DNA from 4 places in the Azospirillum sp. UENF 111221 genome. Region 3 is predicted to be linked to each of the others. Evidence: riboswitches for the same ligand, from Rfam matches in the RefSeq annotation. Region 3 holds a riboswitch; each other region holds the start of a gene.

Region 1 (7,686 bases), on a different contig from region 3:
AGGTCTCGCGCAGCCTCTCGTCCGACAGCGCCGCCACCGGCCCGTCGCCGACGACGCGCCCCAGCCGCAGCAGCACGGCGCGCGGTGCGACCGCCAGAGCGCGGGCAGCACTCTGCTCGGCCAGCAGCACGGCCGTGCCGGTGTCGGCGATGCGGCGGACGGCGGCAAACAGCTCGTCGGCCAGCTTGGGCGACAGGCCGAGCGACGGCTCGTCCAGCAGAAGCAGGCGCGGCCGGCGCATCAGCGCGCGCCCCAGGCTCAGCATCTGCTGCTGGCCGCCGGACAGGCGCCAGGCGCTCTCACGGCTCTTCAGGGCAAGGTCGGGGAACAGGGCGAAGACGCGCTCGACATCCCGTGCGCGGTCGCGTCCGGCGGGCAGGCCGGCGACCTCCAGATTGTCGCGCACGCTCATTCCCGCAAAGACCCGCCGCCCTTCCGGCACATAGCCGATGCCGCGCCGGACCCGCGCCTCGGTGGCGAGGCCGCCGATGTCCGCCCCATCGAAGCGAAGCTCCCCCGCGCCGGCACAAGGCCGAGCAGGGCCTTCAGCAGGGTCGACTTGCCCGCCCCGTTGGCGCCGAGCAGCGCCACCGTCTCCCCCGCCGCAAGGCTCAGCGACACCTCGTCGAGCGCGCTTGCCCCGCCATAGCCGGCGCTCAGGCCGCGGATGGACAGCAGCGCGCTCATGCCGGTACCGCCCGGCCGAGATAGGCAGCGGCCACCGCCGGATCCCGGCGTACGCCGCCGGCCGGCCCGTCATAGATGACCCGGCCGCGGTCGAGGCACAGCACCCGGCCGGCAAGCGGCAACAGGAAGCCCATGTCATGCTCCACCAGCAGGATCGCCACGCCCTCCTGCGCCAGTTCGCGCAGCAGGGCCGCCAGTTCCGCCTTCTCGCCGTCGGTCAGGCCGGCGGCGGGTTCGTCCAGCAGCAGCACCGCCGGCCGGCGGACCAGCGACCGGGCCAGTTCCACCCGCCGCCGCAGCGCCGCCGGCAGCCCGTCGCAGCCCTGGCCGGCGAGGCTGCCGACGCCCAGCCGGTCGAGCGCCCAGCGGGCATGCGCCGCCGCCGTACGGGCGTCGGGATCGATGGCAAGCCGCGCGGCGGCGACCGCCTCCAGCACGCCGGCACCAGTCGGCAAAGCCGCCGCCTGGAAGCTTCGGGCCAGTCCGGCGCGGGCCAGCCGGTCGGCACGCTGCCCGGTGACGTCGCGCCCGCCGAGCCGCACCCGCCCGGCATCCGGCCGTTCCAGTCCCGACAGCAGGTTAATCACCGTGGATTTCCCGGAGCCGTTCGGCCCGATCAGCCCGGTGATGCTGCCCGGCCGCAGCTCCAGCGACACGCCGTCCACCGCCCGCACACCGCCGAAGGACTTGCGCAGATCGTCGACTGCCAGCCCGTCCGGCGAGTTTTGCGGACGCGGCGGCTCCTTCGACTCGACCGAAGCCCGCGTCCGGCGGCTGAACAGGCGGGCCGCGATGCGGTCGAGCAGGCCGGTGAGACCGTCCGGCGCCAGCACCACGGTCGCCAGCAGCGCCACGCCGTAGACGACCAGATAGCCGCGCTCCAGGAAGCGGAACCATTCCGGCAGATGCAGCAACAGCACGGCGCCCAGCACCGCCCCGGCCATCCGTCCCCGCCCGCCGACGATGGCGATGGTGAGGATGGAGACCATGACCGGGAATTCCAGCACCTCCGGCGAGACGACGCGCTGGGTGTGGACGGCGAGCGCCCCGGCAGCCCCGGCGAACAGCGCACTGATGCCGAGGGCGATCAGCCGCAGCCGCCCGACATCGAGCCCCAGCGTTGCCGCCGCCAGCGGGTCGTCGCGCAGCATCGTCAACGACCGGCCAAGCCGACCCCGCGCCAGCCGCCAGCCGATCAGCCCGCCGAGAGCGACCAGCCCCCACACAAGCCCGGCCATCGGCAGCCCGCGCGGCACCGCCCAGCCGAACAGCACCGCGGCCGGCACCCCGGCCAGCCCATTGGAGCCGCCGGTCAGCTCCGGCAGGTTGACGGCCAGCAGATGAAGGACCTGGGCGATGCCGAGCGTCGCCAGGGCGAAGTAATGCGATTCCAGCCGCAGCACCGCCAGACCGACCGGCAGGGCCAGCAGCAGCGGCACCAGCATCGACAGCGGGAAGGTCACCTCGAAACGGAGCCCAAAGCGGCTGCCGAGGATACCAGTCACATAGGCGCCGACGCCGAAGAAGGCGCCCTGCGCCAGCGACAGCGCCCCGCCGAGCCCGAAGACGATCTGGAATCCGAAGGTCGCCAGCGCATAGACCCCGGCGACGGTCAGGACGCGCAGGCCATAGGGGGACGCGAAGGCCAGCGCATAGACCAGCAGGGCAAGCGCGCCAGCGATCAGCGCGACAGTCTCGGCCGGAGAGTGCCGTTCACCCACGGCGCCGCACCGCTTCGCCGAACAGCCCTTGCGGACGCAGCACCAGAATCGCCAGCAAGGTCAGATACAGCGCGCCCAACGCCGCCGGATATGAGAGCACCAACGATACTCCCACCTCGAACAGCGCGATCAACAGCGCCCCCACCACCGCGCCCGGCACGGAGCCCCAGCCCCCCACCGTCACCGCGATGTAGGCCTTGAGGATCAGGTCGCTGCCCGAGGTCGGCGTGACGAAATAGCGGTTGGCCAGCAGCAGCCCGGCCGCGCCGGCACAGGCCGCCCCGATGGCGAAGGTCACCAGGATCATCGTGGTGACCGGCACGCCGCAGGCGCGCGCCATCTCCGGATCCTGCGCCGTGGCGCGCAACCGGCGGCCCAACTGCGTGCGGGCAAACACCCATTGCTGCGCCCCGATCAGCAGCCCCGCCACCGCGACGATGGCAAGCGACTGCTCGGGCACCGCCAACCCGGCGATGTGCAGCGTATCGTCGCCGAACAGCGGCGGTGCGGCGCGCGGCTCCGGCCCGAACAGGATGGCGGCTCCGTTCTGCAGGATGATGCCGACCGCGATGGTGCTGATGAAGACCGAGACCGGCGGCCGGCGGCGCAGCGGCAGATAGGCCGCCAGCGCCAGCAGCAGCCCCAGCGCCGCCATCAGCACCAGAACGACCGGCAGCAGGACGATGCCCGGCAGCGGGATCAGCGGCGCCGCCGCCACCGCCAGCAGCCCGCCGGCCATCACCAGATCGCCCTGGGCGAAATTCACCGCCGAGGTGGCGTTCAGCACCAGAACGAAGCCCAGCGCCACCAGGGCGTAGGCCGCCCCCAGCGCCACCCCGTTGACCAGCAGTTGAAGCGCCGCCATCCGTTCACTTCGCCGCAAGCGTCGGGTCGTCGTACCGCTTCGCCAGCACCGGCACCCGGCTGGCCCCGTCATAGCAGACGATGACGGCGGAATGGGCCATGTTGCCCTTGCCGTCGGACTTGTAAGTCATGGCGAGACCCTGGAACGTCTCGGCGGACAGCGCCTTGCGGATGGCGTCCGGCGACCGGGCGCCGGCCTTCACCGCCTCCAGCACCATGGTCATGCCGTCATACTGGCCGAGCGCGAAAGCGTCCGGCTCTTTGCCAAAGGCGGCACGGTAGGCGTCGGTGAAGGCCTTGACCTCCGGCGTGCCGCCGGAAATCGGCGAGGCCGCGGTCTCTGCACAGACGCCCTTGAGTTCCGCCGGTTCCAGCAGGGCCGCGGTGCTCGGCTGGTGCATGGCGGAGCCGGCGACGATGGGCAGGGTCACGCCGCTGGACGCCGCCTGCCGCAGCAGCAGCGCGGTCGGTCCGGAATGCAGGTGCAGGACCAGCACGTCCGGTTTGGCGGCGAGCGCCTTGGTCAGCACCGGCAGCAGATCCTTGGCCGCCGGATCCACCCCCTCCTCGAAGACGGGCGTGACGCCCAGCGCCTTGAAGGCGGCGTCGAGATGGGCCTTGCCGCTCTGGCCGTAGGCGGTGGTCTGGTAGATGACGGCCGGCTGCCGCTTGCCCAGCTCCTCCACCACATAACGGGCATGGGCGGCCTTGGTGACCGCGTCGCCGGGGAAGAAGCGGAAGACCCAGGGATTGCCCTGCTCGGTGATCGAGGCGGTGCCCGACACGGTGACCAGAGGCAGCTTCAGCTCGCCCGCCAGCGGCAGCATCGCCAGCATCTGGGTGCCGAGCATGCTGGCGGCGACCGCCCCGACCGTGCCGCGGCCGGCCGCGCGTTCCAGCGCCGTCACCGCCGCCTCGGGCGAGGTGCCGGTATCGACGACCTCCGAGGCGATGGCGATTCCGGCCGGCGTCTGCTTCAGCGCTAGGACGGCGCCATTGCGCTGGCTGGTGCCCTCCAGCGACAGGAAGCCGGTCAGCGGCACCAGCACCGGGAAGGACAGCGTGTCGTCGGCACGGGCAGCGGACGACAGGCAGACGGACGACAGGCAGGAGGATGCGGCCAGCAGGCCGATCAGGAGGGGAAGCGCGCGCCGCATGACCGATACTCCTCAACACGCGCCGGCGGTTGGGGCGACGCGGAGGAGACGGGGCGCTTCGCAGCAGCTTTCAGCGGGTCCGTCGGGTTCCGGTCGGCTCCCTTCGCCGGCATGACCCGGATCAGGTTCGATGGGTGTTGTCTCAGCCCCTGCGATTGCCGAACCGGCATCCGCACGGGCACCCCAGCCGTGAACAGGCGGCGAGAGTGTCGCCGCCGGCCCCGTCCTGTCAAGAACCCAACCGGCGGCGCGCCACTATGGTTTCACGATGCAGGATGTAGAGCCCGCTGCCGATGATGACCATGGCGCCGGCCAGGACCGGCACGGTCGGCAGGTCGCCGAACGCCAGCCAGCCGAACAGGCTGGCCCAGACCATGCCGGTATATTCGAAGGGCGCCACCACCGCCGGCGGCGCGCGGCGGAAGGCCTGGGTCAGCAGCACCTGCGCCCCGGCGCCGATGGCCCCGACCAGCGCCATCAACCCCAGCGCGAAGGCGGTCGGCGCCGTCCAGACCGGCACGGCCAGAGCCCCGCTGACCACTGTCGTCGTCAGCAGCAGGTAGAGCACGATGGAGGCACTGGTTTCCGTCCGCGACAGGCCGCGCACGGCCAGGGCCGCCAGCGCATAGAACAGGGCGGCGCACAGCCCGACCAGCACCGGCACCAGCGGCGCCCCGGCCGACGGCTGCGCCATCACCACCACGCCGCCGAACCCGACAACCACGGCGGCCCAGCGGCGCCAGCCCACCGGTTCGCCCAGCAGCGGCGCCGACAGTGCAGTGATGAACAGCGGACCGGCGAAGCTCAGCACATAGACGTCGGCCAGCGGCAATTCGCGGAAGGCATAGAAGAAGCATCCCATGGAGATCAGCCCGGCGAAGGCGCGCCAGACATGCCCCAGGGGCCGCCGCGTCCGCATCGCCGCGATCCCGCCGCCGCAGGTCAGGGTGTAGCCGCCCACCAGCAGGAAGGCGACCAGCGAGCGCACGAACATCAGCTGCGGCACCGGGTAATCGGCGGTCAGGAACTTGATCAGCGTGTCCATCGCCGCGAACAGCAGGATCGCGCCCAGGAAGCAGCCGACGGCATAGGGAACCGAATCGGCCTCGGCAGGCAGCAGGTCGGCGGTTTCGGCGTCGGTCATGAAATCGGTTCGGAACGGCAATGGCGGGAGATGCCCACATTATGGGCAAATGCGCCTGTGTCCCAATGCCGCAACCGCAGGTCTGGTAGGCGCCGGCACTTTCAGGGAGTGGCGTGAAGCGCCCGCTCGCCTCACCGCGTCAGAACCATCACCAGCCGCTCGACCGGCTTATCCTTCACCAGATGCGAGTCGACGATCTCGTCGATGTCCTCAGGGGTTTCCGGCCGGTACCAGATGCCTTCCGGATACACCACCATCAGCGGCCCGGCGGAGCAAAAGCCGAGGCAGCCGGTCATCGCCATGCCGACGTCGGCCAGCCCCTTGCCCTGGATTTTCTGATCCAGCCGCTGCCACAGCGGATGCGCGCCCTTGGCGGCGCAGCTGCCGCGCGGATGGCCGGGCGGGCGCTGCTGGGCGCAGCAGAAGACGTGGTGGCGGAAGGTCTGCGGAATGTCGAGCGGCATCGGTCATGCTCCATAGCCATAAAAATTTTATGGGTAAGAAGCATGCCAGAATGCTGCGTTGCGGCAAGACTTTTGTGACGCTTCCAAGTCCCGGTGCCCATTGGCTTTCTCACATCACGAAACGCTTGGTCGGCAGAGCATTGGCGGTTAAGAATCCCCGGCAAGGGGCAATCCAGGAGATGCCGGTGCTGCTGAGCGGATCGGGGAAGGGCCAGCCGGGCGCGGTGCCGGGCTGGGTCGGGTATGCGCTGCTGCCGGTTCTCAACCTCGTCGCCGCCTTCGTGCTGTCGGGGCTGGTGATCCTGGTGATCGGCGAGAACCCGGTGGACGTGCTGTCGCTGCTGGTGTCGGAGGCCCTGGGATATCCCGAGGCCATCGGCTACACCCTCTATTACACCACCGACTACATCTTCACCGGACTGGCGGTCGCCATCGCCTTCCATTGCGGGCTGTTCAACATCGGCGGCGAGGGGCAGGCCTATCTGGGTGGGCTCGGCGCCGGGCTGGTGGCGCTGGCGCTGACCGGCTGGCCCTGGCCGGTGGTGGCCGTGCTGGCGGTGCTGGCTTCGGCCCTGTTCGGCGCCGCCTGGGCCTTCATCCCGGCGTGGCTCCAGGCCAAGCGCGGCAGCCACATCGTCATCACGACGATCATGTTCAACTTCATCGCCGCGTCGATCATGACCTGGCTGCTGGTGGACGTGCTGATCCGCCCCGGCAGCCAGTCGCCGGAAACCCGCGAGTTCGACCCCGGCGTCTGGCTGCCGTCGATGGACCGGGCGCTCGGCTGGTTCGGCATCGCGATTCCCGCCTCGCCGCTGAACCTGTCCTTCCTCTGGGCGCTGGCCTGCTGTCTGCTGTTCCACATCTTCCTGCGCCGGACCCGCTGGGGGTACGAGCTGCGGACGGTGGGCCGGAACGAACGGGCGGCGGTCTATGCCGGCATCTCGCCGGCGCGCAACATCGTCATCGCCATGCTGATCTCCGGCGCGCTCGCCGGCTTCGTCGGCGTGAACGAGATCCTGGGCGTGCAGCACCGGGTGATCCTGAACTTCACCGGCGGCGTCGGCTTTGTCGGCATCGCCGTGGCGCTGATGGGGCGCAACCATCCGGTCGGGATCATTCTGGCGGCCCTGCTGTTCGGGGTTCTGGCGCAGGGCGGCGGCCAGCTGTCCTTTGAATACCCCACGATCAACCGCGAGCTGGTGATGGTCATCCAGGGTCTGGTCATCCTGTTCGCCGGTGCGATGGAGAACCTGTTCAAGCCGCAGGTGGAGGCGCTGTTCCGCCGCCGCGGCACCGCCGCCGCCGAAACGGGGAGGAGCTGAGCGATGGAAGACGCGCTGCTTCTGGCGCTGCAGCTTCTGGGCGCCACCATCCGCGTGGCGACCCCGCTGGTGCTGGCCGCCTTCGCCGGCATGTATTGCGAGCGGGCCGGCGTGGTCGACATCGGGCTGGAAGGCAAGATGCTGGCCGGCGCCTTCTTCTCCGCCGCCGTCGCCTCAGCCACGCTGAACCCGTGGCTGGGGCTGCTGGCCGGCATCGCCGCCGGGGTGGCGCTGGCGATGGTCCACGGCTTCGCCTGCATCACCCACAACGGCAATCAGGTGGTGTCGGGCATGGCGATCAACATCCTGGTCGCCGGGCTGGCG
Region 2 (7,686 bases), 1.9 Mb from region 3:
GCTGCGGCTGGGGGAACGGGCGGTGCTGCGGCTGGTGCCGCGGGAAAGCTGGCTGCCGGAGCGCTGCGTGGCGCCGCATCCGCCGATGGAGCGCCTGCCGGCGCCGAAGCCTTGGCCGGCCGGGCAGGTGCGCCCCTTGCGCCTGCTGACCCCGCCCGAGCCGGTGGAGGCCACCGCCCCGCTGCCCGACGACCCGCCGCTGCTGTTCGTCTGGCGCGGCGTGCCACACCGTGTGCGCCGGGCCGAGGGGCCGGAGCGGATCGAATGCGAATGGTGGCGCGGGCAAGGATCGCTGGGGCTGGCGGTGCGCGACTACTACCGGGTCGAGGATGACGGCGGCCGGCGCTTCTGGCTGTTCCGCGCCGGCCTGTACCGGCCCGACGAGCCCCCGCGTTGGTTCCTGCACGGGTTCTTGGGGTGAGGCGCCGGGACGCCGCCCGCTCACCCCGCCCGCTCACCCCGCCCGGTCGAGCTGCTTCAGGAAGGCGATGTAGCGGTTGATGTCCTCCATGCGCCGGGCATGGTCGTTCATGTCGGACAGGCGGTCTTCGATGGCCTTCTGGGCGCCCTCCACCTCGTCGATCACCGCATGGATGTCGGTCTGCAACTCCTGCGAGGCGGTGGCGGCTTCGTCCATGCGGGCGCTGGTGTCGTCGAGCTGGCCGCCGACGGAGCGGACGGAGGTCACCACCTGGTCGATGGCGCGGCGGGTGTCGGCCAGCGTCTGCTTGGTGTCGTTGGCCAGCTTGCGCACTTCGGCCGCCACCACGGCGAAGCCCTTGCCCGCCTCGCCGGCGCGGGCGGCCTCGATGGTGGCGTTCAGCGCCAGCAGGTTGGTTCTGGCTGGCGATGCCGTCGATCACCGCCAGCACCTTCTCGATGCTCTTCACCACGGTGGACAGCTGGTTGAATTCGCGGACCAGCGCCTCCTTGCGGTCGGCGTGGCCGTCGAACAGGGTGGCGTGGCGGTTCAGCGTCGCCTCGATCGCCGACATCGAGCCGCCGATGCGCGCGGCATAGCTGGCGGTCTCCTGCACGCCGCCAGTCAGCGTCACCAGCGCGTCGAGATAGCTGTGCATCCGTTCGATCACGCTGTTGCGGATGCGGCTCAGCAGCTCCAGCCGGTTGTAGCGGGTGGCGATGAAATAGCTCTGGAACCGGGCGTAATGCACCGCGAACCGGTCGACCATGTCGTCGCTGAACGCGGCGCCGGGCGGCACCTCGAAGAACATCAGTGCGGACAGGGTCTGGTTGATGTTGATGCCCAGCAGCTCGCCGAAGGTGGAGAAGCCGGCGGCGGCCAGCCCGTCGAAGGCATGGACGCGCGACAGCTGGTCGGGGTTGTTCAGCCGGCGCAGGATGCAGTCGTTCAGGATGGCGCCGAGGGGACGCGGCTTGCCGCGCAGATAGGCCGAGAGGTCGTCCTCGGTCTGGCGGACGAAATCGGTCGCCTCCACCAGGCACAGCGAATCGCCGGGATTGACGTCGCAGTAGAAGGCGACCTCCCCCTTCTCGAAATCGAAGCCGGAGATGGAGCGGACGAACAGCTCCCCCTCCATCTCGATGGCAAAGGTGTTCTTGGCCAGCTTGCCCGGCAGCTCCTGCGGCTTGCAGCGCAGGGATTTGGCGAGCGCGTCGATGAAGCCGACGACCTCGAAGCCGTCGCGGTCGATCACGCTGCGCACGATGCGGCGCATCGGGTCGGCGTCGACCACGGCGAAGCGGGTCTGGGTCGGCCGGAAATTCTGCGACTTGAAGATGCCGTAGCGGATGCCGGGTGCCATCTTCAGGAAGACCGTCACCGCCGCGTTCTCCAGCACGCGCTGGCCGTCGAACAGATGGGTGTTGCGGAAGTCGAGCTTGCCGCCGGCCGAGCCGCCGATGAACAGGCAGGGGAAATGGCCGGAGCGGTAGACCGCCTCCATGAACCAGCTTTCGCTGGCCGACAGCCCGTCGATGAAGGTCAGCGCCACCGTGTCATGGCTGTCGACCGGGAAGGGGACGCGGATGCGGTCGAGTTCGCCGCGGATCGCCTCCACCCTGGCCGGCACGTCGCGGGTCGGCCGGCCGCCGCGCAGGTCGTCGCAATGCAGCGGGACCGACTGGATGCTGACCCCGGCGAGCAGGCGTGGGCTGAAGGATTGCAGCACCACGCTGTCCCAGCGGTCGCCGGCCTTGCGGTAGAGCGGCTGGCCCTCGGCCGCGCACAGCTCGCCCGCACTGGAGACCAGCACCAGCTGGGTCGCCGCCGGCAGGGCGGAGCGGACCGCCCGCGCGGTGGCGGCGAAATCGACATGCGGCGACACGAAGCCGACGACCAGCGCCGGTGCCCCGGCGGCGAAAGTCAGCCCCTCCAGCGCCGCGGCACCGATCCGCTCCGCCGGCAGGCACAGGCTGCGGATCGGCTGTTCCGCCGGTCCGGCGGCGTGCGCTGCCGCTTCGGGCCCGCCAGCCGGGGTGCCGGAAACGGGGGCGGTCGGAGAGTCCGAGCGGAAGAAAGACAGCATGCTGGCGAATCCTCGGTCGTCTTCGTTGTTCATTCCGCGCACCGGCGGTGCCCGTTTGCGGCTGTGAGTGCCCGGGTATGGCTCATTTTGCCGACAATCTAGCTGCCGATTGGTAGCGTTTCCTGTCGGGGGAACTCCGTATCCGGCTGCGGCCTGTCGCCGCATCCATCGTCAGGTTCAGGCCGGGCTGAAGCTGTGGGCTGATACGGCGGCCTTGGGTGGCGAAGCCGGGCAACGGTCGATTCCGCTTGTGGGGCCAGCGGAAGATTGGCATAAGGCAATCCATAGGCCTGGGGTGCCGTGCGGTGGTCGCGCGGCTGAGAACACACCCATCGAACCTGTCTGGGTAATTCCAGCGAAGGGAGCCGCCGCATGATCCATGCGCCAGAATCACATTCTTTTTCCGTTTCTGAATCCGGACTCCGTCCCTCCATTGCCATCGTCGGCGCCGGCTGCATCGGCCTCGCCATCGCCTGGAGGCTGGCGTCGGCCGGCTGCCGGGTCGATGTCTTCGAGCGGGGGGAGGCCGGGCGCGGCGCCACCCATGCCGCCGGCGGGATGCTGGCCGCCTGCGTCGAAACCGAGCCGGGCGAGGAGGGGCTGCTGCCGCTGACCCGCGCGTCGCAGGCCCTGTGGCCGGACTTCGCCCGCGCTCTCGAGGCGGCGAGCGGCATGGCCGTCGATTTGCGCAGCGAGGGCACGATGGTCATCGCGCTGACCGCCGACGATGCCGCGAAGGTCCGCTTCCTGCACGGTTTCCAGCGCGATCTTGGATTGCCGGTGGAGTGGCTGAGCGGGGCCGAGGTGCGGCGGCGCGAACCCTTCCTGCAACCGGGTGTCGCCGGCGCCCTGTTCTGTGCCGGCGACCATCAGGTCGACAACCGCAAGGTCGCGGCCGCCCTGCGCCGCGCCGCCGTGGCTGCCGGCGCCCGCCTGCACGAGCAATGCGGCGAGGTGGCGCTGGCGGTGGAGGGCGGCCGCGCCGTGGGGGTGCGGGTTGCCGAAACGCTGCATCGGGCCGACCGGGTGGTGCTGGCCGCCGGGGCGTGGTCGGCCGGCGTGCCTGGGCTGCCGCCCGCCGCGAAGCCGCCGGTGCGTCCGGTGAAGGGGCAGATGGTCTGCCTGCGCATGGACCCCCGTCTGCCGCTGCTGCGCCATGTGGTGTGGACGCCCGGCACCTACCTGATCCCGCGGCTGGACGGCCGGCTGCTGATCGGCGCCACGACGGAGGAGCGCGGCTTCGACGACCGTCTGACCGCCGGCGGGCAGTTCGCCCTGCTGGAGGGGGCGTGGCGGGCGCTGCCGGGCATCGCCGAACTGCCCATCGAGGAAGCCTGGGCGGGTTTCCGTCCCGGCAGCCGCGACGATGCGCCGATCCTGGGCGAGAGCGGCATTCCCGGCCTGATCCACGCCACCGGCCACCACCGCAACGGCATCCTGCTGACCCCGGTGACCGCCGACGGCATCGCCCGCCTGGTGCTGACCGGCGAGACCGACCCGCTGCTGCGCCCCTTCGCCGCCGACCGCTTCGTTGCCGCGGGAGCCGCCGCATGAGCGCCGTTTCACGTGAAGCCATCCGCGTCAACGGCCGCGAAGAGCCGCTGTCCGCCGCCTCCGTCGCCGAGTTCCTGGCCGGGCGCGGCATCGCCGAGGGCGCGAAGGGCGTCGCGGTTGCCCTGAACGGCGCCGTGGTCCCACGGCGGCGCTGGCCCGAGACCCTGCTCCAGCCCGGCGACAGCCTGGAAATCGTCCGCCCGATCCAGGGCGGCTGACCCTGAATTTCCCTCTCCCGCGACCAGCCCGGGAAGGATCCCCTCTCCCCCCGGGGAGAGGGGGAGTATCCCCGGACCGCTTGCGCGGGAGGGCCTTATCAAAAGGCTCCCCCCATGTCCCAACCCGACACCCTCACCATCGCCGGGCGTTGCCTCGGCTCACGGCTGTTCCTCGGCACCGCCGGCTATCCGAACCAGCAGGTGATGCTCGACGCGCTGGCGGCCAGCGGCAGCGAACTGGTCACGCTGGCGATCCGCCGCATCAGCCTGGACGGCTATTCGGAAAGCCTCGTCGACGTGCTGGCCCGCGCCACCGCCGGGCGGCCGACCGGGCCGGTCGGGCTGCTGCCCAACACCGCCGGCTGCATGACCGCCAAGGAAGCCGTGCTGACCGCCCAGCTGTCGCGCGAGGCCCTGGACACCCCCTGGATCAAGCTCGAGGTCATCGGCGACCGCGACCTGCTCTATCCCGACGTGGAGGAACTGCTGCGTGCGACCGAGGAGCTGGTGAATGACGGCTTCGTCGTGCTGCCCTACTGCAACGACGACCCCGTCACCTGCCGCAAGCTGGCCGACCTGGGGGCCGCGGCGGTGATGCCGTTGGGGGCCTTCATCGGGTCCGGCATGGGCATCCGCAACCCGCACGCCATCGAGACGATCTGCGCCCGCAGCCCGGTGCCGGTGGTGCTGGACGCCGGCATCGGCACCGCGTCCGACGCGGCGCTGGCGATGGAGCTCGGCTGCGCCGCCGTCCTGCTGAACACCGCGGTGTCGAAGGCGCGCGATCCGGTGCGGATGGCGGCGGCGATGCGCGACGCGGTCAATGCCGGCCGCGCCGCCCATCTGGCCGGCCGCATGCCGATGCGCGCCCATGCCGAACCGTCCAGCCCGCAGATGGGCCTGATCGGCGGCTGACGGCGGTCGGTCATAGGCCGCCGGGGCGGCCAGGGTGGGCAAGGTGGTGGGCAAGGTGACGCGCACTCCGTTCGGCCGCTTGATCCTGCGGGGCGGCTGACGCAGGCTGTGGCGCACCGCCTCCCTTGGCACTCCCCCCTTGGCACCCCTCTGCCGGAGACCCTTGCCTTGCCCGCCACCTTTGAACCCCGCACTCCCGATTGGAAGGCGCGCTGTTTCGCGTCCTTTGAACAGCAGCCGATCTGCAAGACGCTCGGCATCGAACTGGCGGCGATGGAGCCGGGTTTCTGCGAGATGCGTCTGCCCTTCCGTGCCGACCTGACGCAGCAGCACGGCTTCTTCCATGCCGGCATGGTCAGCACGCTGGCCGACAATGCCGGCGGCTATGCGGCCCTGAGCCTGATGCCGGCCGGGGCGGAAGTGCTGGCGGTGGAGTTCAAGATCAACCTGATGTCGCCGGCCAAGGGCGACGTCATGATCGCCCGCGCCCGCGTGGTGAAGCCGGGCCGCACCCTGGTCATCACCCAGGTCGAGGTGTCGATGCTGGACGGCGGTGTCGAGAAGGACTGTGCCCTGATGCAGCAGACCACCTTCTGCGTGATGCCGAAATGACGTTTCAACCGGTTCGAAAGGGCTTTTCGATGCTGTCTGCCCGTCTGTTGTCCGTGCCCGCCGCCCTGCTGCTGGCCGGCGGTTTCGCCGTTCTGGCCGCCGCCCCGGCCGAGGCCAAGGACCCACCCTCCTGCGCCGCCATCTCCTTCCGCTCGCTGCCCGGCGGCGCGCCGGACGGCGAACAGGATGCCGGCCTCTACAAGTCGCGCTTCGGCAAGATCGAGGTGAAGGCCGACGTCAAGGGCGGGCAGGCCACCAGCTACTACATGGTGCTGAACGGCAAGAAGGTGGACGGCCCGGCCAACCCGCCGAAGATGTCGGAAGCCTGCCTGAAGTCCAAGCACGTCAAGGTCCCGGTCGCCAAGCAGGCCCAGGGCACCTGCACCGGCAGCCGCTTCCGCGTCGTCGTCGACCGGTCCAGCGGCAAGCCGGTCGCCGCCTTCTTCGGCCTGCAGGGCGAGGATTGGGCCTATTGCAGCGCGACGACGCTGTAAGGACAAAAGCGCGAAAGGGGGGCGGACCCCCGCCCCCCTCCTCTCAGATCGCCAGGGCCTTCACCCGTTCGCGCAGCACCTGTCGGGCCTTTTCCGCCTCCGCGCGGGCGGTGGTCAGGTCGCGAGCCAGGCCGTCCAGGCGGTTCTCCGCCTCTCCCATCTTGGCCAGCGTGCGCTTGTGCAGGTCGCTGCCCGCCGGCAGGGCCTTCAGATTCTCGCGCAGGCGGTCCTGGTCGGCGATGCGCTCCGTCCGCTCGTCCTCCAATTCGGCGATGCGGCGCTCCTTCTCGGCCACGGCCGACCGCAGGCCGGCCAGCGTCGTCAGCGCCTGACGCACCTCCGGCGGCAGTTCGGGGGCGGAGGCGCGGGCGGCGATCTGGTCGGCGCTCAGATCGGTCAGCACGATCCGCTCCTGCCGCGGCCGTTCCAGCGTCGCGGTCAGCGTCACCGTCTTGCCGGCCGGCACCGCCAGGGGCAGGCGGTAGGCGCCGGCTGTCGCCTCCGGCTTGCCGTTTGCCGGCTCGGCGAGATCCCAGCCGGGGCGGCGCGGATGCTCGATCACCACGCTGCGGTCGGCGTCCGGGGCGCCCGCCACCGTGTAGGTGGTGCTCTGCCGGTCGGTGACCGACAGGGTCAGCACGCCGTCGGCAAGGGTGGCGCGGGACAGCCGGCGGCTCGGCTTCTCCTCGCGGTCGATGGTCACCGCCTGGTCGACGGCAAAGGACAGCAGGCGGCTGTCGCCCGCCGGCAGGGTCGCCATGCGCGCGTCGCCGACATAGGCGCTGGTCTCCATCCCGGCGCCGCCGGTCCGGTCATAGAAGGTCAGCAGACCCGGCGGCAGGGCGGTGTCGCCGTCGTTGCGCAGCCGCAGCGACGCCAGCGGGTGGCGGGCATCGGTGCCCGGCTGGTAGAGCGCCACCCGCTCCACCGGCAGGCTGCGGACGGCGATCGGCATCATCAGCGTCCCGCCGTTCGGCACGCTGACCGGCTGCGGGTAATGGAACAGCACCTGGGCGCCTTCCGCGGCACCGGCATCGGCACCGCGCACCGCAGCCATCGCCGGTGTCCCGGCGGCGCTGCCGTAGGGCGCCACCTTCGCCAGCGGCTCTTCCATCGGGGCCGGTGCGGGGGGCGGGGGAGCGGCCATCGCTGCGGCGGGCGGCGCTGCGGCACGCGAGAGTTCGGACTGCGGCCGCATCGCCGGATGGGCGTCGTTCAGCGTCACCGTGCCCTCGTCCGCCGTGGGCAGCACCCGGCCCAGCACCTCCACCGGCACCTCCGGCCGCTCGACGAAGTAGGGGGTGTAGAGCGCCTGGCGCAGGGTGACCGGATTGCCCGATACCACCGTCAGATCGACGCCCTTCCAATCCTCGCCGCTGAGATTCT
Region 3 (7,686 bases):
GAGGATGAAACGCCTCCCGAACCCGCAATGACCAGGCCGGAACCGCAGCCGGCTTCCCATCAGACGTCCACGGCGGTTGCGCCGGGCACCGGCTCTCCTGTATTCCCGCCGATGCCTGCCACGATGACCCAAGACGACTCAACAAACGCATACTGGAAAGGCGATCGCATGCTGGGCACGATCTTCGTCCTCAATGACCGCGGCGGCGTCGGCAAGACGCTGCTGTCCCATCACCTGATGGCGACCGCCATGCTGGAAGGCCTGCAGCTGAAGGTCGTCGAGTACGAGGTGAACGAGCGTCTCGCCCGCCTGTTCGGCCCGGACGTGGTCGAACACCGCCGCATCACCCAGGACTTCATGAACATGATGGGCTCGGGCGACGGCTTCTACGAGTTCTGGGACCTGATCGGGCCGGAATTGCAGCGCGGTGGCCGCCTGTACGACTTCGGCGGCAACATCTCGCAGTGGTTCTTCAATTGGGCCGAGGTGTCGGGCTTCGACTATTACGTTGGCGAAGGCGAACGGCTGACCTTCATGGTCCCGGTGACCGTCGACCTCGCCTCGCTGTCCACCGGCATGACGACGCTGGAGCGGGTGGCGACCATCGCCCCGAAGGCCAAGCGCGTCCTTGTGGAAAACGGCTTCTCCGGCCCGTTCTCCCAGCTGGAGGACAGCCAGTATGCCCGCCGCAAGGCGGAGATGGTGGAACGCGAGGGCCTGCAGGTGATCTCCATGCAGCCCTGCACCGCCCCGGCCTGGGCGCGCCTGACCGGCCACCGGCTGGATCAGGTGGCGACGATGACCCGCGAGGATCTGGTGAAGCTGGGCATGACCCCGCCGGTCGCCTCCCGTTCGCTGATCATCATCCATGAATGGCTGCGCAACATGCGCCAGTCGCTGTCGCCCTACCTGCACGACGCCTTCCGCCAGACCCCGGCCACCGCCAAGGCGCGCTGACGTCCGGGTTCGGAGTAGACCGAGCAGCGCAAAGGCCCTTCTTCCGCGACCGGAAGAAGGGCCTTTTGCTTTTTCCGAAGACTGGGCGGTGCTTGTTTCCGCCGTGCTCTAAGCCGCGCTTTGGGCCGGGCTGGCGTTGTAGAGATCGTCCTTCACCGGGGCCACCGACCGCACCTGATAGCCGGGCCGGGCGCTGAAGCGGCGGTTGGCACGTTCGCCGGCCTCGCGGTCCGACTCCGCCCAGACCAGATACTGGCGCCCACGTGCCCATTCGACGGCCAACGGGTGGGCGGCATCGATCTCGCCGATCTGCTGGTTCACCACGGTGACCAGCCATTCCTTGTCGCCGGGATTGCGCCGGTCGGTCAGGATCAGGATTTGGGGGCGACGCTTCGACTGCGCTTCGGTCAGGCGCTGTTGCACCTCCACCTGCTTCTTGCACAGTTCCACCATCTCCCGGGTCAGCTCCTCGATCTCGGCATGGAGAGTCTCCTCCTCCCGATGCAGGCGGTGGATGGTGGCATCCAGCTTGTCGAGGTTGTTGCGGACACCGCGGACGCGCTGGCGCGCCTGCGAGACCCGCTGCTCGACGCTCATCAAGATGTTGCCGAGCCAGGCGCCGATGGCGACGATGGCCAGGACGATGATGAAGTTGATCATCATGTGGCGGCACCCGCCTTCGCCCGGGCGGTTGCGGGCGGCGTCGGCACCCCCTTGCCGGCGGCCCTGCCTCCGGCCATCCCACCGGCCCGCGCATCGCCGCGCATGAACGTCTTCTGGAAACCCATTTTGAACGGAAAGGCCACGTCGCACATCTGCTTGGCCTCGTCGAAGCTCGACGCCCAGACCTCGGCCACGTTCGTGCAGCGCCAGATGGGGTTGACCTGCGCCCGCTCGCCGGCGGCGCGGGCAGCGGCCGATGCCTTTTCCTGCGTCACCGTCGCGACGAATTTCATCAGTCCGGCCTGCGGGTCGCCGACCTCATGCACGAACATCGGCGGCTGGTCCGACAGGTCCCGAACCTGTTTTTCCGCCTTGCGGATATCGCTTTCCAGCCGGTTGCGGTCGGAAGACTGGCTGTTCCGACGCTGGACCAGATGGTTCACCCGGTTTTGAAGCTCCTGCGCCTCGGCATGAAGGACGTAGATGCGGTTCTCGATCTGGTCCAGGCCGTTGCTCTTTTCCATGATGTTCGGCAGGAAATCCTTCAGCATCATGGCGACCGGGACGGCAGCCAGCATGATGATGACGATGGCGATCAGGAACAGCGTGGTGTTCGACATCCGCCCGCCCGTTCTCCTACCGCAAATCCCGCCGAAGCCCGCATCACCCGATGCGGAAGCTGCACCGGCGCAGCAGAAGTAAGAATCAACGAACAATCCGACCCCGTCAACGAATCGTCACAGGTTGGTTCGAATTTCGTCGGAATGAGTCGGTCGGCTGCGGGGCAGGACACCTCCACCCTTCAGGACATTGCAATCTCCACCACCCGCTTCACAGCATCCCGCACCGGACCGGGACGCCGTTCGTCGCCCAGCGTGGTGAACCAATGTTCCGGCGGGTTGCGGCCGGCGGCACGGTTCCAGGTCAGGGCGCGCAGCACCGCCTCCGCCTCCGCGGTCGGACGCACGGCGGGATCGATGTCGTTCATCACCGCCCAGATCCCGGCCCAGCAACGCCCGACCGACCACGGGTTATAGCCGCCTCCTCCGACCACCAGCACCCGCGGCGCCAGGGGAAGCAGCGCCGCGACGGCGTCCCACAGGGCAAGGTTGGACAGCTCCAGCCGGCTCAACGGATCCTCGGCCAAGGCATCGGCGCCGGTCTGGATCACCATCGCCTGCGGTCGGAAGGCACGGGCGAGAGGCAGGACCGCCGCCTCCATCACATGCTCCATCTCGCTGTCGTTGAAGCCCGGCGGGACCGGCAGGTTGCGAGCCATGCCGCCGGCGCGGTCCTCCACCTTGCCGGTGTAGGGCCAACGTCCGTCCTCGTGGATGGACACGGTCAGCACCCGGTCGTCGTCGGCGAAGGCTTCCTCCACCCCATCGCCATGATGGGCGTCGAGATCGACATAGAGGACCCGCTCCAGCCCATGGTCCAGCAATTCCAGAATGCCCAGTACCGGCGCGTTGAAATAGCAAAAGCCGCTTGCCCGGTCCCGCCGCGCATGATGCGTCCCGGCGGCCGGCGCATAGACCAGACCGGCGGGCCGGTCGCCGAGAATCCTGGCCGCCTGCAACGCCGATCCGCTGCTGTGGGCCGGCCGCCGGTACATCTCGGCGAAAATGGGATTCTCCAGCTTGCCGAGATTGTGGCGGGCGGCGGTCGCCTCGTCGACCCGCTGCTCGGCCTCCGCCCTCTTCAGCGCGGCGATGTAGTCGGATGTGTGGAAGCGCGCCAGTTCGCGTTCGCTCGCCACATGGGTGTCGAGATAGACCTCGTCCGGCAGCCAGCCCATGGCGCGGCTGAGGTCGATGGCGGTCGACACGCGCGGAATCGCCAGCGGATGCTTCGGCCCATAGGTCGAGCCGCGGTAGATTTCCCCGCCGATGAACAACGGTGTGCGGAAGGGCGTGGTCAGGACGGGCACTCCTAATCAGGTTTCTCCAGATCGGGCAACAGGCCCGGCCTGGAGAAACCTGCGGACTCTATGGTTTTGCAGGTTTCCCGAGCCCGCCCGCCTGTGGGCGGAGTTCGGAAAACCTGCTTAGATGCCCGTCAGAAACTAGGCGCTGCGGCGGTGCGGTCAAGCAGCCCGCTTCCGCATCCCGGAAGCTGCATCCGGCAATGCTTGCGGTCACGGATCGTCCGCGCCTATAGTCGCCGCCTTCACTGGGGGGAGCCGATGGGCGGCTGAGAGGTCCTGTTGCGGGACGACCCCTGGAACCTGATCCGGTTCATGCCGGCGTAGGGATCAGTGATGCGGGACCGCACCCTCTCCATCTCCGCCAGTCCACGATGCATGCCCGCGTGCCTGCGATGACGCCGCTTTCGGTGACCATCTCGCGCGCGCGGCTGACCTATGGCGGCACACTGCTGTTCTCCGAGCTGACGCTGGAGCTGCCGGCCGGGCGGACCACCTGCCTGCTGGGGCCGAGCGGCGTCGGCAAGACCACGCTCCTGCGCATCCTCGCCGGCTTGGCCGAGCCGGAGCCGCCGACCGAGGTGGTCACCGGCGACTGGCAGCCGCTGGCCGGCCGGATCGCCTACATGGCGCAGCAGGACCTGCTGCTGCCCTGGCTGACCGTGCTCGACAATGTCCTGCTGGGCGACCGGCTGCGCCATCGCCGTCCCGACCCGGCACGGGTGGAGCAGGCCCGTGCGCTGCTGGACCGCGTCGGTTTGGCGGGGCGCGAGCGCGACCGTCCGGCCGCCCTGTCCGGCGGGCAGAAGCAGCGCGTGGCGCTGGCCCGCACCCTGATGGAGGACAGACCGCTGGTCCTGATGGACGAGCCCTTCTCCGCGCTCGACGCCATCACCCGGCTGCGTTTGCAGGAAACCGCGGCGGAGACGCTGGCCGGCCGCACCGTCCTGATGGTCACCCACGACCCGCTGGAGGCGCTGCGCATCGGCGACCGACTGCATGTGATGACCGGCCGGCCGGCCATCATGGGACCGGCGCTGGAGCCCTCCGGCCCGGTGCCGCGCCGCGTCGACGATCAGGACCTGCTGGCGCATCAGGCCGAACTGTTGCGGAGGCTGGCGGAATGAAGGCGCTGCTGCGCGGCGCGATCACCCTGCTGGTGCTGGTCGCCGGCTGGCAGGCGCTGGTCTGGGCCACCGGGCTGCCGCGCTACCTGCTGCCCGGTCCGCTGGCGGTGGCGGACGCCATGCAGCGGCAGGCTCCCCTGCTGTTGACCCATGGCCTGACCACGCTGGCCGAGATTCTGATCGGGCTCGTGGCCGGCGTCGTGCTGGGCGGGGTTAGCGCTTTGCTGCTCGCGCGGTTCCGCACGGCGCGGCGCTGGCTGATGCCGCTGCTTCTGGTCAGTCAGGCCATCCCGGTCTTCGCACTGGCGCCGCTGCTGGTGCTGTGGCTCGGCTACGGCATGGCGTCCAAGATCGCCATGGCGGTGCTGGTCATCTATTTCCCGGTGACGACCGCGCTGTTCGACGGGCTGCGGCGCACCGATCCCGGCTGGCTCGACCTTGCCCGCACCATGGGCGCCTCGCCCGCCGCGATCCTGTGGAGCATCCGCCTGCCGGCCGCCCTGCCCGCCTTCTGGTCCGGCGTGCGGGTCGCCGCCGCGGTGGCGCCCATCGGGGCGGTGATCGGCGAATGGGTGGGGTCGTCCTCCGGTCTCGGCTACCTGATGCTGCACGCCAATGCCCGCATGCAGATCGACCTTCTGTTCGCCGCCGTGCTGGTGCTGGGACTTTTCGCCGTCTCGCTTTATGCCGCCGTCGATGCGCTCGCCCGCCGTGCCCTGCCCTGGCAACCCGATACCCAACCTGCCGAAGACGCCAACCCTTGAAGGGGGAGAGACACTCGATGAAGCATCTTTTCACCGCCGGCCTGATCGCCGCCGGCCTGATGACCTCGCTTCCCGCGCTGGCCCAGGACAAGCTGTCCGTGATGCTGGACTGGTTCGTCAACCCGGACCACGCCCCGCTGGTGGTGGCGCAGGAGAAGGGCTTCTTCAAGGATGCCGGTCTCGAGGTCACCTTGACCGCCCCGGCCGATCCCAACGACCCGCCGAAGCTGGTGGCCGCCGGCGGGACCGACATCGCCGTCTCCTACCAGCCGCAGCTGATCCTGCAGGTGGCCGAGGAACTGCCCCTGGTCCGCATCGGCACGCTGGTGTCCACGCCGCTGAACTCCGTCGTCGTGCTGCGCGACGGGCCGGTGAAGACGCTGAAGGATCTGAAGGGCCGCAAGGTCGGCTACTCCATCGCCGGTTTCGAGGACGCTCTGCTGGGCGCCATGCTGGAGAAGCAGGGGCTGAGCCTGAAGGATGTCGAGCTGGTGAACGTCAACTTCTCCCTGTCGCCGTCGCTGCTGTCGGGCCAGGTCGATGCGGTGGTCGGTGCTTTCCGCAACTTTGAACTGAACCAGATGGAGATCGAGAAACACCCTGGCCGTGCCTTCTATCCCGAGGAAGAGGGCGTTCCGCCCTATGACGAGCTGATTCTGGTCGCCCGCAAGGACAAGGCGAACGATCCCCGCTTCAAGCGCTTCCTGGCGGCGGTGGAGCGGGCGACGCTCTACATCCTGAACCATCCGGAGGAGTCGCAGGCCGCCTTCGTCAAGGGCCGGCCCGAACTGAACGACGAGCTGAACCGCCGCGCCTGGGCCGACACGCTACCGCGCTTCGCCCACAGCCCGGCCGCCCTGGATGCCGAGCGCTACACCCGCTTCGCCGAGTTCCTCAAGGCCCGCGGTCTGATCAAGGCCGTGGCGCCGATCGACCAATATGCGGTGGTTGTGAAGTAACCGCCTGCCTTTCCCTTGACCGGCGTTGCCATCGACCCCGGCGGAGCGTTACCTAGAGGGAAACCGCTCCGCCGGCTGATGGTGGACCGATCATAATGTTGGGAGACGCGAGGGCATGCCGATCAAGACCATCCTGCTGCACATGGCCAACGACGACGCCCACGCCAGCCGTCTGGCGGTGGCCGCGGCTTTGGCCAAGCGTTTCTCCGCACATATCCAGGCGCTCTACATCGCCACCCCGGTGTCGATGCCGGCGGGCGCCACCGGCCGCGCCGCGTCTTATGGCTTCATGGCGGAGGCGACCGCAATCGCCCATGAGAATGCCGAGCGGATCGAGCAGGAGGTCCGCAAGTCGCTTGACGGGCTGCCCTACGACTGGACGGTCGAAGAGGGTGACCACGTCGATCTGCTGGCAGAGCGCGCCGCCTATGCCGACCTGATCGTGGTCGCGCAATCCGCGGCGGTGCGGGCCGGCGAGCGGGTGTCTCTGCACCACATCCCCGACCGTTTGCCGCTGGAGACCGCCACGCCGGTCCTGGTCCTGCCGCCGAAGCAGCCGGCGGCGGCGCCCATCGGCCGCCATGTGCTGATCGCCTGGAAGAACACGCGCGAATCCACCCGTGCGGTCCGCGCCGCCATGCCCTTTCTGGAAACTGCGGAATCCGTCACCGTGCTGACCGTGGAGCCGCTCGGGCAACAGAGCAGGGAAGCCGCGACCCTGGTCGAGTGGCTGCACCGCCACGGCATCGCCGCACGTCCGCAATCGGTCATCGCGTCCGGCGGCGAGGTCGGCGACATGATCCTGTCCTGCTGCACCGACCAGGGCGCCGACCTGCTGGTGATGGGCGCCTACGGCCACTCCCGCCTGCGCGAACTGGTTCTGGGCGGGGCGACCCGCACGGTGCTGGACGGGCTGGCCCTGCCGGCGTTGCTGGCACATTGAAGGGGCGCGGGAGGGCTGTCGCCCTCCTGCCCCAAGGACGCACTCAGCCGAAAAGCTGTCCGTGCAGCGCCTGCCAGCTTTCGCGGTCGGGCGCCAGCAGGATGCTGCCGTTCAACAGTCCAGGCCGGTAGGGTGTCCCGTCGATCAGCGCCGAATGGCCGCCCGCCTCGGCATGCAGCAGAACGCCGGCCGCATGGTCCCAGGGCATCAGCCGGTGATAGAGCGAATACTGCGCCCGTCCCTCCAACAGCCGCAGATACTCCTGGGCGGCGCTCGACAGGCAGACGCGCTCCGCCAGCCCGACGCTGCGCTCCTCCAATCTGAGCCTCATCTCCTCGCTGCAGAAGCG
Region 4 (7,686 bases), 2.0 Mb from region 3:
CGGTGCGTCTGTGGATGTGGCTCTGATGAGCATGCGGTCGGTGCGCTTTGCCGACTGGATCGATGACGAGACGGGCGAACGGCCGCTGATCCCGTTTCGTGCGGATCCCTGGGACGATTACGGACTGCTCGCCATCGACCGGGCCTTTGTCGAGGCGTTGGGAGAAGCCTTGCTCGGCGGCGATCCGGCCGATGTTTGCCTGCGCATTCCGTCGCGCACTCTCAGCAAATTTGATTTTGAGTTGGCGATGGGGATGGCCCACCGGCTGCTGGGCGACCTCGGAGCGGCTTTCCAGCCGGTGGGCACGGTGCGTTTCGATGCGGACCGCATCGAAACATCCCCGCGTTTTGCGACCATCGCCCGACCGTCTTGCGGCTGCATGTGCGTGCAACTCGCGGTCGAACTGGAGGGGCGGAGCGGTGGCCTGGATCTGCTCCTGCCCTATGGGCTCTTGGAACCGGTGCGCCCACAGCTTCAGTCCATGTTTGCCGGAGAACGCTTCGGCAATGATCCGTTGTGGCGCCGCCATCTGGTGCGGGAGACGCTGCACAGCATGACGACCGTGCAGGTTGTGGTCGGTACGATACAGCTGCCATTATGCGATCTGCTGGCGGCGGCAGCTGGGACGGTCTTTGCCGTCGACGGCGACTCCGATGGGGCCGTCCGCGTCGAGGTGGCGGGGCGCTCGCTGGTGACCGGGCGGCTCCGTGCCGGCAAGCGGTGCTGGCGGGTTGTCGTCGCCTCCGAACCGGATGACCTGGAGATCCCCCGTCAACTCCCCCAGATGGCTGCATCGGTGGCGGACGCCGGAGCGAAGCCGGCAATGTCCGCCCTGCTTGAGGTGGAAGTGACGCTTTCGGTCATCGTTGGCACGGTGGAACGACGCCTAGCCGACATTCTGGCGCTGATCCATGGGGGCGTGTTGGATTTGGACCGTCCGGTTCAGGCGCCGGTCGATGTCTGTGTCGAAGGGCAGGCAATTGCCCATGGCGAACTGGTTGACGTAAATGGAGGGTTTGGGGTGCGTCTGCTGGAAATGGCGAGCGCGCGGGGGTGATGCCGTCGATCACGTTGCCGTCCTGCTGTTCCACATGGGCAAAGGATAAGCTCAGTTCAAAGCCACGCGAGGAGCGCAGACTTGCTGCATGTTTTTGTCAATGACGGCGGTCTGCTGCGCTGGGACAGGGAGGCCGCAGACGTGTCGGTCACGCTGCCCGACACTGCCGTGTGGCTGGACCTGATCAACCCGACGCCCGACGAGCTGGCGCGGGCGGAGGCGCTGATCGGCACCGGCCTGCCCACCCGCGAGCAGATGGCGGAGATCGAGGAATCGAGCCGTCTGCGCGTGGCCGGTGGTGCCTTGACCATGACCGTCACCGCCCTGGTCTGGGCCGACACCGACGAGCCGCGTATCGCCACCGTCAGCTTCGTTCTGGCCGGCCGGCGGCTGGTGACCATCCACGACATCGACCCGCAGGCCCTGCTGGCCTTCCGCCGCCGCGCCACCCATGGGCAGGTCTCCGCCGCCCGCGGCGAGCTGGTGCTGGCCGCCCTGGTGGACGGGATGATCGACCGCACCTCCGTCGTGCTGCGGCGGACCGGGGTGGAAATGGATGCGCTGAACCGCCGTTACTTCCGCGGGCGCAAGCTGCGCTCCCGCGGCGAGACGCTGGACGACGCCCAGACGTTGAAGCGCATCGGCCATGCCGGCCATCTGATCGGCAAGGCGCGGATCAGTCTGGCCAGCCTCACCCGCATGACCGATTTCCTGGCGCGCGGCGACGGCTGGAACGCCGGCAAGGCGACGCGGCGCTGGGCCAAGACCACCCTGCAGGATCTGCGCGGGCTCGACCAGTATGCCCGATTCCTATCGGGAAAGGTCGCGTTGGCGCTGGACACCGCATTGGGACAGATCAATGTCGAGCAGAACGAGATCGTCAAGATCGTGTCGGTCCTGACCGTCCTGCTCTATCCGCCGACCCTCGTCGCCAGCATCGGCGGCATGAACTTCACCGACATGCCCGGCAGCCAGTCGCCCTTCGGTTATGCCAGCGCCTTGGGTCTGATGCTGCTGTCGGCGTTGCTGCCGATGGTCTATGTCCGGTCGAAACGCTGGATGTAGCGCGTTTCCACAATATGGCAGGCGGATCGTCCGCAGCGCTTTCCTTTTGACACGACCGTCCGTCGGCGGCAGGATGGGCCGCATTCCAGGGGGGTCCCGACAGGGGGCTGAGATACCAACGGCCGGGCGGCGCACTGCGCAAGCCGGCAGCGTGGTGACCCTTCGAACCTGATCCGGGTCATACCGGCGAAGGGAGGGACCTCGTGACGGGCCGATTCTCGCCCCGTCCGGCCGTATCGGCCCCGCCACGCCGGGGAAGCCATTCCGAGAACGGCCCGCACGAAGATACCGCACCTCCGTCCGCAGTCCCGGGTTTGTCCGCCCACCTCCGACGGAGAAACCCAATGCCTAAGGACTTCAACGAGACCGCCATCCGCATTTCGACCGGCCCGCTGCCGTCGTCGCGGAAAATCCACGTGCCCGGCACGCGCTTCCCCGATCTGCGCGTCGCCCTGCGCGAGATCGCGCTGTCGGGCGGCGAGCCGCAGCTGACCGTCTATGATGCTTCCGGTCCCTACACCGACGAGTCGGTTGCCATCGACGTCCGGACCGGCCTGTCCAAGCACCGCCGCGACTGGATCCTGGCGCGCGGCGATGTCGAGACCGCCGACAACGGCGTGCTGCGCGCCAAGGGTGGCGGGGCGGTGACCCAGATGGCCTATGCCCGCGCCGGAATCGTCACCGCGGAGATGGAATACATCGCCATCCGCGAAAATCTGGGTCGCGCCGCCGCCTTGGAGGCTGCCCGGGACGGCGAGGATTTCGGCGCCGAGATTCCCGACTTCATCACCCCGGAATTCGTCCGTGACGAGGTGGCGCGCGGGCGGGCGATCATCCCGTCCAACGTCAACCATCCCGAGTCGGAGCCGATGATCATCGGCCGCAACTTCCTGACCAAGATCAACGCCAACATCGGCAATTCCGCCGTGACCTCCTCCATCGAGGAGGAGGTGGAGAAGATGGTCTGGTCGATCCGCTGGGGGGCGGACACCGTGATGGACCTGTCCACCGGCGCCGACATCCACCAGACCCGCGAATGGATCCTGCGCAACTCCCCGGTTCCCATCGGTACCGTGCCGATCTATCAGGCATTGGAGAAGGTGAAGGGTAGGGCCGAGGATCTGACCTGGGAGCTGTTCCGCGACACGCTGATCGAGCAGGCGGAGCAGGGCGTCGATTACTTCACCATCCATGCCGGCCTGCGGCTGGCCCACATCCCGCTGACGGCGAAGCGGGTGACCGGCATCGTCTCGCGCGGCGGCTCGATCATCGCCAAATGGTGCCTGGCGCATCACCGCGAGAATTTCCTCTACGACCACTTCGCCGACATCGTCGAGATTTGCCGGACCTATGACGTGGCGCTGTCGATGGGCGACGGGCTGCGGCCGGGCAGCCAGGCCGACGCCAACGACGCCGCCCAGTTCGCCGAGCTGGAGACGCTTGGTGAGCTGACCAAGATCGCCTGGGCGCGCGACGTGCAGGTGATGATCGAAGGGCCGGGCCATGTGCCGATGCACAAGATCAAGCACAATGTCGAGAAGCAGCTGGCGCTGTGCGGCGAGGCGCCCTTCTACACGCTCGGGCCGTTGGTGACCGACATCGCACCCGGCTACGACCACATCACCAGTGCCATCGGTGCGGCGATGATCGGCTGGTTCGGCACGGCGATGCTCTGCTACGTCACGCCGAAGGAGCATCTCGGCCTGCCCGACCGCGACGACGTTAAGGCCGGCGTCATCGCCTACAAGATCGCCGCCCATGCCGCCGATCTCGCCAAGGGACACCCGGCGGCGCGGTTGCGCGACGATGCCATGTCGCGTGCCCGCTTCTCATTCCGCTGGCGCGACCAGTTCGCCCTGTCGCTCGATCCCGACACGGCGATGGCCTATCACGACGAGACCCTGCCGGCGGAAGGCGCCAAGACCGCGCATTTCTGTTCGATGTGCGGGCCGAAATTCTGCTCGATGAAGATCACGCAGGAAATCCGCGACGCCGCGGAGTCCGGCATGGCCGAGATGTCGGAGAAGTTCCGCCAGTCGGGTGGGGAGATTTACCAGCCGACAGCGGAATAAAGTCTGGCGGGGGGCGGGTCGCCGCCCCCTTCGTCAGTCGGCGTACCGGATCTCCAGCACTTCGACCTGTTCCAGTCCCGCCGGGGTGCGCACGTCCACCAGATCACCCTCCCGCGCCTTAAGCAGGGCACGGGCCATGGGGGAAATCCAGCTGACATGGCCGCGGTCGGGGTCGACCTCGTCGGCGCCGACGATGGTGACGGTGTTCTCCGCCCCATCCTCGCGGGCATAGGTGACGGTGGCGCCGAAGAAGACCTGTTCGCGGTTCTTCTGGTCCTGCGGATTGACCACCACCGCCGATTCCAGCCGCTTGTTCAGGAAGCGGATGCGGCGGTCGATCTCGCGCAGGCGCTTCTTGCCGTACAGATAATCGCCATTCTCCGAGCGGTCGCCGTTGCCGGCGGCCCAGGACACCACCTCCACCATCTTCGGCCGCTCCACCCGCAGCAGGTGGCGCAGTTCCTCCTGCATGCGCTGGAAGCCGGGCGGGGTCATGTAGTTCTTGAAGCCCTGCGGCAACGGTGCCGGATCGTCGAGGTCGTCGTCGTCCTGCGTGTCGGTCTCGCGGGTGAAGGCCTTGCTCATGGTCCGACCTGTCCTGTGGCAGGGGTGATAACGTCCGGGAAAAGGAAAAGGCGCCTTGCGGCGCCTTTTCCCGTTCCAGAGGTCCCGGTTGGGCCGTTGGGCTTACCGCTTCCACCAGCCGCGGCGCGGCTTGGCATCGGCGTCGGCATCGTTGTCAGCCGCAGCCGGCTCGGGAGCCGGGGCCGGCGTGGCTGCCGCGGGCTCGGACGCGGCTTCGGCCGGGGCCTCGGCAGCAGCCTTGCGCTTGCGCGACGCCTTCTTGGCCGGAGCGGCTTCGGCAACGGTCTCCGCCGGCGCCTCGACCGCAGCGGCGGCCTTGCGCTTGCGGCCCTTGGCCGGGGCTTCGGCAGCGGCCGCCGGAGTCGGCTCGGGCGCGGCTTCGACCGGCGCCTCGGCGGTGGCCTTGCGCTTGCGCGACGCCTTCTTCGGCGCGGTTTCGGCAACGGCCTCGACCGGCGCTTCGACCGGGGCAGCGGCCTTGCGCTTGCGGCCCTTGGCCGGAGCTTCGGCGACGACCGCAGGAGCAGCCGCGGGGGCGGCTTCGACCGGCGCCTCGGCGGCGGCCTTGCGCTTGCGCGACGCCTTCCTGGCGGGCGCCTTGGCAGCGTCGGCCGGAGCGGCCACCGGCGGTTCGGTGGCGGTCACCGGAACCGGGGCTTCCTCGACCGCCGGAGCGGCTTCGCCGGCCAGGATCCAGTCGAGATCGCTCGCCTCGGCCGGAGCCTGCGCCGTCTGGGCCGGAGCGACCGGAGCGGCGTCGGGCTGCTGGTCGGCGGCGTCTTCGCCGCCCTCCAGGCCTTCCGCACCCTCGCGGCGCGACCGGCGACGGCCACCACGCTTGCCGCGGCGGCGCTTCTTGCGGCCATCGCCGTTGCGCTCGCCGGCATCGGCGCCGGTCTCGTCCTCGCCGTCATCCTCATCCCCGTCGTCGCCTTCGGCGTCGGCGGAATCGGTCTCGGGTTCGGAGATGGCGGCACCGGGGATGGCTTCGGCGGCAACCGGCAGAACGCTCTCATCGGCGTCCTGGCCGGCGTCCTGATCCGCCTCGTCCGTCTCGGCCTCGCCTTCGGCGCTGTCGCCCTCGGTCCGGCCGTCCTCGCGGTCACGGCCACGGCCACGGCGGCGGCGGCGGCGGCGGCGGCGATCCTCGCCGGTGCCCTCGCCGTTGGCTTCGGCACGCTCGCCGGTCTCCTCGGCCTGCACGGCCTCGGTCTCGGCTTCCGGCTCCTCCACCGTTTCGACCGGCTCGGCGGCGAGCGCGCGGTCGGTCTCTGCCATCACGCGGTCGGCGCTGACCAGCGGGGCGTCCTCGTCGGGCAGGCGGGCCTTGTTGCGCTCCAGACGGTGATCCGGTGCAATCAGCCCGTCGTCGGCCTGGACCATCACGCTGAAGGCGTGACGCTCTTCGATCTTGGCCAGTTCACCGCGCTTCTGGTTGAGGATGTAGAGCGCGATGGAGGTCGGGACGAAGATGGTGATCTCGGCCGAGCGTTTGCGGATGCCCTCTTCCTCGATGGCGCGCAGGACGTGCAGCGAGGCGGATTCGACCGACCGGACGACGCCGGTGCCCGAGCAGTGCGGGCAGCGCTCGAAGTTGGTCTCCAGGAGCGACGGACGCAGACGCTGGCGCGACAGTTCCAGGAGGCCGAAGGCGGAGATGCGGCCGAGCTGGATGCGCGCCCGGTCGTTCTTCATCGCCTCCTTCATGCGGCGCTCGACGGCGGCGTTGTTCCGCGGCTCCTCCATGTCGATGAAGTCGATGACGATCAGGCCGGCCAGATCGCGCAGACGCAGCTGGCGCGCCACCTCGTCGGCGGCCTCCAGGTTGGTCTTGTAGGCGGTTTCCTCGATGTTGCGCTCGCGGGTCGACTTGCCGGAGTTGACGTCGATGGAGACCAGCGCCTCGGTCGGGTTGATGACGATGTAGCCGCCGGAACGCAGCTGCACCACCGGGCTGTGGATGGCGTCGATCTGCGTTTCCACCTGATAGCGGTGGAACAGCGGGATCTGGCTGTCGCGGTACAGCTGGACGCGCTGGGAATGTCCCGGCATCAGCATGTCCATGAACTCGCGCGCCGTGCGGAAGCCGGCCTCGCCCTCGACCCAAATCTCGTCGATGTCGTTGGAATAGAGATCGCGGATCGACCGCTTGATCAGGTTCGCCTCTTCATAGATGAGGCAGGGCGCCGACGACTTCAGCGTTTGTTCGCGGATGTCGTCCCACAGGCGCAGGAGATATTCCAGGTCGCGCTTGATCTCGGGCTTGGAGCGCTCCAGCCCGGCGGTGCGCAGGATCACCGCCATGCCGTCGGGAATGTCGAGATCCGACAGGATTTCCTTCAGGCGCTTGCGGTCGGCCGGGTTGGTGATCTTGCGGGAAATCCCGCCGCCACGGCCGGTGTTGGGCATCAGGACGCAGTAGCGGCCGGGCAGCGACAGGTAGGTGGTCAGCGCGGCGCCCTTGTTGCCGCGCTCCTCCTTCGTCACCTGCACCAGCATGACCTGCCGGCGCTTCACCACTTCCTGGATCTTGTAGGAGCGCAGCGGGCGCGAGCGGCGGCGCTGGGTTTCCGCCTCCTCGTCCTCGTCGCCGCCGAGCGTGTCGGGGGCGGCGCCTTCGGACGGGGCGGCCTGCTCGTCGGCGGCCTCGGCGTCTTCGCCGCTGTCGTCACCGTCTTCCTCATCGGACGCCTCGGGCGCGATGGGGGAGGGCATCGGCGACCATTCCTCGACCACCTGCTCGGGGCGGATCGGCTCGGCCATCACGGCGCCGTCGGCGGCGGCCTCGGCCCGGGCTTCCGCCTGCTCCTCCAGCCGGCGTTCCTCGGCCAGCAGGGCCTCGCGGTCGGCCATCGGAATGCGGTAATAGTCGGGATGGATTTCGGAGAAGGCGAGGAAGCCGTGGCG

What was found. Region 3 has a riboswitch for thiamine pyrophosphate ahead of ACWPN3_RS16510 (ABC transporter ATP-binding protein). Riboswitches for the same ligand answer to the same signal wherever they lie in the genome.
Region 1: it holds a riboswitch for thiamine pyrophosphate, as region 3 does, so the genes downstream of both, ACWPN3_RS02015 (ABC transporter substrate-binding protein) here and ACWPN3_RS16510 (ABC transporter ATP-binding protein) in region 3, are expected to answer to the same signal.
Region 2: it holds a riboswitch for thiamine pyrophosphate, as region 3 does, so the genes downstream of both, thiO (glycine oxidase ThiO) here and ACWPN3_RS16510 (ABC transporter ATP-binding protein) in region 3, are expected to answer to the same signal.
Region 4: it holds a riboswitch for thiamine pyrophosphate, as region 3 does, so the genes downstream of both, thiC (phosphomethylpyrimidine synthase ThiC) here and ACWPN3_RS16510 (ABC transporter ATP-binding protein) in region 3, are expected to answer to the same signal.

The regions. Positions count from the first base shown of each region.
Region 1 is NZ_JBSNCH010000001.1:444,370-452,055, reverse strand. Features, by position in the region: partial or broken gene ACWPN3_RS02030 (ABC transporter ATP-binding protein) at 1-687, opposite strand, end outside; gene ACWPN3_RS02025 (branched-chain amino acid ABC transporter ATP-binding protein/permease) at 684-2,408, opposite strand; gene ACWPN3_RS02020 (branched-chain amino acid ABC transporter permease) at 2,401-3,273, opposite strand; gene ACWPN3_RS02015 (ABC transporter substrate-binding protein) at 3,278-4,429, opposite strand; TPP riboswitch at 4,511-4,625, opposite strand; gene ACWPN3_RS02010 (DMT family transporter) at 4,659-5,573, opposite strand; gene ACWPN3_RS02005 ((2Fe-2S) ferredoxin domain-containing protein) at 5,705-6,037, opposite strand; gene ACWPN3_RS02000 (ABC transporter permease) at 6,217-7,362, shown strand; partial or broken gene ACWPN3_RS01995 (ABC transporter permease subunit) at 7,366-7,665, shown strand.
Region 2 is NZ_JBSNCH010000005.1:2,316,897-2,324,582, forward strand. Features, by position in the region: gene ACWPN3_RS25715 (Y-family DNA polymerase) at 1-421, shown strand, start outside; gene ACWPN3_RS25720 (methyl-accepting chemotaxis protein) at 455-832, opposite strand; partial or broken gene ACWPN3_RS25725 (FIST signal transduction protein) at 1,329-2,672, opposite strand; TPP riboswitch at 2,789-2,888, shown strand; gene thiO (glycine oxidase ThiO) at 2,880-4,061, shown strand; gene thiS (sulfur carrier protein ThiS) at 4,058-4,279, shown strand; gene ACWPN3_RS25740 (thiazole synthase) at 4,394-5,194, shown strand; gene ACWPN3_RS25745 (PaaI family thioesterase) at 5,363-5,806, shown strand; gene ACWPN3_RS25750 (hypothetical protein) at 5,836-6,300, shown strand; gene ACWPN3_RS25755 (hypothetical protein) at 6,344-7,686, opposite strand, start outside.
Region 3 is NZ_JBSNCH010000005.1:435,958-443,643, reverse strand. Features, by position in the region: gene ACWPN3_RS16530 (hypothetical protein) at 1-957, shown strand, start outside; gene ACWPN3_RS16525 (hypothetical protein) at 1,066-1,620, opposite strand; gene ACWPN3_RS16520 (hypothetical protein) at 1,617-2,240, opposite strand; gene ACWPN3_RS16515 (acetoin utilization protein AcuC) at 2,423-3,550, opposite strand; TPP riboswitch at 3,786-3,892, shown strand; gene ACWPN3_RS16510 (ABC transporter ATP-binding protein) at 3,940-4,671, shown strand; gene ACWPN3_RS16505 (ABC transporter permease) at 4,668-5,435, shown strand; gene ACWPN3_RS16500 (ABC transporter substrate-binding protein) at 5,453-6,394, shown strand; gene ACWPN3_RS16495 (universal stress protein) at 6,510-7,337, shown strand; gene ACWPN3_RS16490 (inositol monophosphatase family protein) at 7,381-7,686, opposite strand, start outside.
Region 4 is NZ_JBSNCH010000005.1:2,412,722-2,420,407, forward strand. Features, by position in the region: gene ACWPN3_RS26215 (FliM/FliN family flagellar motor switch protein) at 1-1,057, shown strand, start outside; gene ACWPN3_RS26220 (magnesium transporter CorA family protein) at 1,139-2,122, shown strand; TPP riboswitch at 2,200-2,334, shown strand; gene thiC (phosphomethylpyrimidine synthase ThiC) at 2,467-4,194, shown strand; gene greB (transcription elongation factor GreB) at 4,228-4,779, opposite strand; gene ACWPN3_RS26235 (Rne/Rng family ribonuclease) at 4,882-7,686, opposite strand, start outside.